Regions from separate parts of the Lottiidibacillus patelloidae genome, predicted to be linked through region 1. Evidence: riboswitches for the same ligand, from Rfam matches in the RefSeq annotation. Region 1 holds a riboswitch; the other holds the start of a gene.

The links. A riboswitch is a leader RNA that binds a small molecule or an ion and turns the genes downstream of it on or off. The one in region 1 is predicted to bind lysine.
Region 2: another riboswitch for lysine. It lies ahead of CIB95_RS14090 (Na+/H+ antiporter NhaC family protein); the one in region 1 lies ahead of CIB95_RS06000 (aspartate kinase).

Annotation. Positions count from the first base shown of each region.
Region 1 is NZ_NPIA01000002.1:386,949-389,367, reverse strand. It holds gene uvrC (excinuclease ABC subunit UvrC) at 1-873, shown strand, start outside; lysine riboswitch at 924-1,107, shown strand; gene CIB95_RS06000 (aspartate kinase) at 1,200-2,419, shown strand, end outside.
Region 2 is NZ_NPIA01000009.1:11,623-14,041, forward strand. It holds gene CIB95_RS14090 (Na+/H+ antiporter NhaC family protein) at 1-940, opposite strand, end outside; lysine riboswitch at 1,071-1,253, opposite strand; gene yunB (sporulation protein YunB) at 1,333-2,115, opposite strand; gene CIB95_RS14100 (YunC family protein) at 2,273-2,419, opposite strand, start outside.

The sequences.
Region 1 (2,419 bases):
ATAAAACCAAAAGAAATCATCGTTCCAACGGATGTTGATGCCCAACTACTAGAACAACTACTAACTATGAAAGTGCTGCAACCTTCAAGAGGAAAGAAAAAACAGCTTGTTGATTTAGCAGCGCAGAATGCAAAAGCCGCATTATCTGAAAAATTTTCCTTAATCGAACGAAATGAAGAAAGAACAATTATCGCGATTGATAACTTAGGAAAAGCATTAAATATTGAAACACCACATCGCATTGAAGCGTTTGATAATTCAAATATTCAAGGAACGGACCCTGTTTCGGCAATGATAGTTTTTATTGATGGAAAACCAAATAAAAAGGATTATCGCAAATATAAAATTAAAACAGTAATAGGACCAGATGATTATAATACCATGCGTGAAGTAATTCGCAGAAGATACTCTCGCGTTTTAAAAGAAGGCTTACCACTCCCAGATTTAATTATTGTTGATGGGGGTAAAGGCCAAATGAGTGCAGCTAAAGATGTGTTAGAAAATGAATTGGGATTAGATATTCCTATCGGTGGATTAGTGAAAGATGAAAAACACAGATCTTCACAGCTGTTAATAGGCGATCCACCGCTCCCTGTGGAATTGTCTCGAAAAAGCCAAGAGTTTTACTTGTTGCAGCGAATTCAAGATGAAGTGCATAGGTTTGCGATAACTTTCCATCGACAAATTAGAGGGAAAGGAATGTTAAAATCATCCCTAGATGATATTCCTGGTATTGGAGCAAATAGAAAGAAATTACTTATGAAACACTTTGGTTCCATAAAAAAACTAAAAGAAGCAAGTGCCGAAGAAATAGCTAATATCGGTATACCTAAAAATGTTTCAGAAAATATTGTGCAATTTCTAAAAAAGTAATTGTTCTTTTAAAAGCACTCTGATATAATTTCAAGTAATTTCATACGTTTTGTGACAGTAGAGGTGCAAAAACCATTAGTAAGCTAACCGAGGAAATTAAGGGTTTCCTAAGACATTAGCTAAAAGGGGAATTTGCCGAAGAAAATAAAAACCCTAATTTTATTTTCTGGTTTTACATTGAAGAAGTGTAAAACTGCCATTTAGCCAGTAGCTAGATGGAGCGCTATTTTCACAGTTTGTATCGCTTGCTAATATTAAACTGTGCAATAATAAGCCTCTGCTTGTTATTGCACTTTTTTTATTTTACTTGAAAGGAAGTACTTCACATGTCATTAATAGTTCAAAAGTTTGGCGGAACGTCTGTAGGATCTGTTGAACGCATAAAACATGTAGCAAATCTTTTAAAAGAAACTGTAGAAAATGGGAACCAAGTGGTCGTAGTCGTTTCTGCAATGGGGAAGACGACGAATCAATTAGTAAGCCTTGCAAATGAAATTTGTGAAGAGCCGCAAAAGCGTGATTTAGATATGTTGGTGACAACTGGAGAGCAAGTGACGATATCATTGCTGTCTATTGCTCTAGCAAATATTGGTGTCGAGGCGGTTTCACTAACTGGTTGGCAAGCGGGAATAAAAGCGGAAGAACAATTCGGTAATGCACGCATTACTTCCATTGATACAAAAAGAATTACTGAAAACTTAGAAAAAGGAAAAATAGTTATCGTAGCAGGATTTCAAGGAGTAACAGTTAATGATGAAATTGTAACACTTGGGCGCGGTGGATCAGATACTTCAGCTGTTGCCTTAGCGGCGGCGTTAAAAGCAGAAAAATGTGATATATTTACCGATGTTACAGGAGTATTTACAACAGATCCTCGCATTGTTGGCGGAGCTAGAAAACTACCGGCAATTTCTTACGATGAAATGTTAGAACTAGCAAATTTAGGTGCAGGTGTTTTACATCCTAGAGCTGTAGAGTTCGCCAAAAACTATAATATAACTTTAGAAGTTCGCTCAAGTTTTAAAAGTGAAGCAGGGACAATTGTAATGGAGGGTGTGGAAATGGAACGTAATTTAATAGTTAGAGGAATAGCTTTTGAAGAGGAAGTTTCAAAAATTACTATTCACCAATTACCGAACGAAAAAAATGCATTAGGGAACGTGTTTACTGTATTAGCAAATAACGGCATTAACGTTGATATTATTATTCAAAACGTAAATGATCAAGACACAACAAATCTTTCATTTTCAACTCATGCCAATGAAGTTAACCATGCTATAAATATATTAAAGCAATATCAGGAAGAACTCGGCTTTACAACAATTACGTCTGAAACGGACTTAGCAAAAGTTTCTATCGTCGGGAGTGGGATGATTTCGAACCACGGTGTAGCAGCTCAAATGTTCCGCGAACTAGCAAGTGAAGGGATATTTGTTAAAATGGTTACAACTTCGGAAATCAAAGTTTCAACAGTGATTGATCGTGAGGATATGGAAAAAGCCGTTCATAAACTTCATGACGTTTTCCAATTAGCAGAGGTAGTGAA
Region 2 (2,419 bases), on a different contig from region 1:
AAATAACAGTTAGAATTGTACTAACTAAGCCTCCAAACAGTAATGAACCAGTAACATCAATATTTTCTGCAACGTTTAACGCAGTAATTGGACCTTCTTCTATAGCATTAATCCCTGTCCAAATCATTGCTAATAGTGTAGTAACAATTAAAGAACCAAATGGCAGTAATAAATGAAAGACACGCCCGTTTTGATTTACCTCTTCTTGCGGCCTAGGTGCGTCAGCTTTTGAAGCGTCAAACATGATTCCTTCATTCAGTGCTTTTTCTTCATGCTTTTTCATAGGTCCGATATTTAAATTAAAAATTGCTACTGCAAATACAAACAAAATTGCATAAATGAAATAAAAGTTCATTGGAATCATTTCAATAAATGCTGAAAATGCTTTAATATCTGTTAAGCCTTGCGTTGTTAATACACCACCAATTGTACCGATAATAACTGCACCCCAGCTTGAAATAGGTGTTACAATACAGATTGGTGCTGCCGTAGAATCGACGAAATAAGCTAATTTTGCTCTAGAAATTTTATGCTTGTCAGTTAAAGGTCGAACTACATTCCCGACTGTTAATGAATTAAAATAATCATCGATAAAGATTATTAACCCTAAGAATATTGTTAAAAGTTTTGCACCTCGGCGTGTTTTCACACGTTCCATTGCCCAATCTCCGAATGCTCGAGCTCCTCCAGAAATTGTAATAAGTGCCGAGATAATTCCTAATAATAACAGGAATAATAAGATATATAAATACCAAGTGTCTGTTAAGATTGCATATGCTAAATCGTAAACATATTTAACTCCTTCGATTACACTAAAATCTTTTACTAATAAAAGACCTGCAACTACCCCTGATCCTAGTGATAGTAAAACTCTTCTCGTAATGACAGCCATCACTATTGCAATAACTGGTGGTACTAATGAAAAAATTGTTCCTTCCATGTTTCTTCCCCCTAAAAAATTTGTATCTGATCGTGATGTATGAAGGGTACTACGCTTTTTTGGCAAAAATAAAAAAGGTAAAGATAGAAAATAACTATCCATTACCTTTTGTAACGTCGTTATCCTCCATCTGATCAGTAGTGCATCATTACTAACACTTAACTTAGTAATGACAGTGTTGCACTTGTTCAATGCAACCCCAGCAAAGGTAGTGTGGACCACTAACTCACTTCGGCAAAGAAACCTTTCCGTGATGATCATCGTTGTCATTCTCACATCACTTACTCATTTTCATTGCGCCTCTACCTCATCAAGATGATAAGGCCTTTATTCAATTAGTTTTAAGTTTACATAGAGTATTAATAAAAAGCAATAGAAATGTTTAACAATTATTACTCATCTTTTTCTTTTTCTTTTTCTGTGTCAATAATAACTCCAGGCAAACTTGGTGAACCACTATTAGAGCCGTTGTTATAAAATTGTGGTACACGCCCTGAAACAATACGCATACCGACTGGTATATCTGTCGTTACTTTTGTTTCTTTCGTTGCAAACGGAATGACTATTTTAACTTTCACTTCAATATGAACGAATATTTCGACATAAACATTATTAATACCATATTCAGTAAGCTTTGCATATAAATCTGTATCCACACTTCCAATTGGAGTGAACTGAACAGGAATTCTTGGACCTAAGTTTGCTAGTAATGAGTTATTTGTAGCTTGACCAAGAGGTATTTCGTAAACAATTCCTTTTGGACGTGGTCCAGTAGTTTCTATATCAACATCATCTGCAACTCCTAATTGGTCTAACTCTCCATTCTCAACTCGTTTTAAGTTATTTTGCACACGAATGGTTGCTTCTGATAAAACCCGTTGAAAAGCAGTCGTGTTCCAGTCTATCGACGTGATCATTCCTTCATTGTCAGTTGATACTACCGTTAACTCTGCTGTATCAATACCATCAGCAACCTGCTTACTGATAGCATCATTAATCGCTGCTGTTGCAATCTGATTAATCCGAGATTCTGCTACTCTGATTAATGTTGGCTTTATACCTTTTTCTATTAGCCATATTCCTTGTGCAGTTAATAAAATAAAAACGACACACGTAAAAATAAATACATAACGAAACGGGATCGGTCCCCGCTGAGGCTTACCAAAGCGTCTCAAGCTTATCCCTCCTCTACATGCTATATGTATGAGGGATAAGACGAGATTATGGCTAATCCTAAAAATTTTGTAACGGTCATTCAAAATCAATCAAAGATCTAGTTATCAAAAAAAGCCTGAGAATTTCCTCAGGCTCCTTCTATGTTGTTTTATTTAATTACACCATTTTTAAAAGAGCGTCTTTTCCTTTCATTCCAACTGTTATGCCTAGTTCTTCAGCTTTATAAGTTACCGATTCTAGCGGCGCTTCAAGTAACTGCTCGATTGTCCGTACGCCAACAGCACGCCCTGCAATAATTCCTCG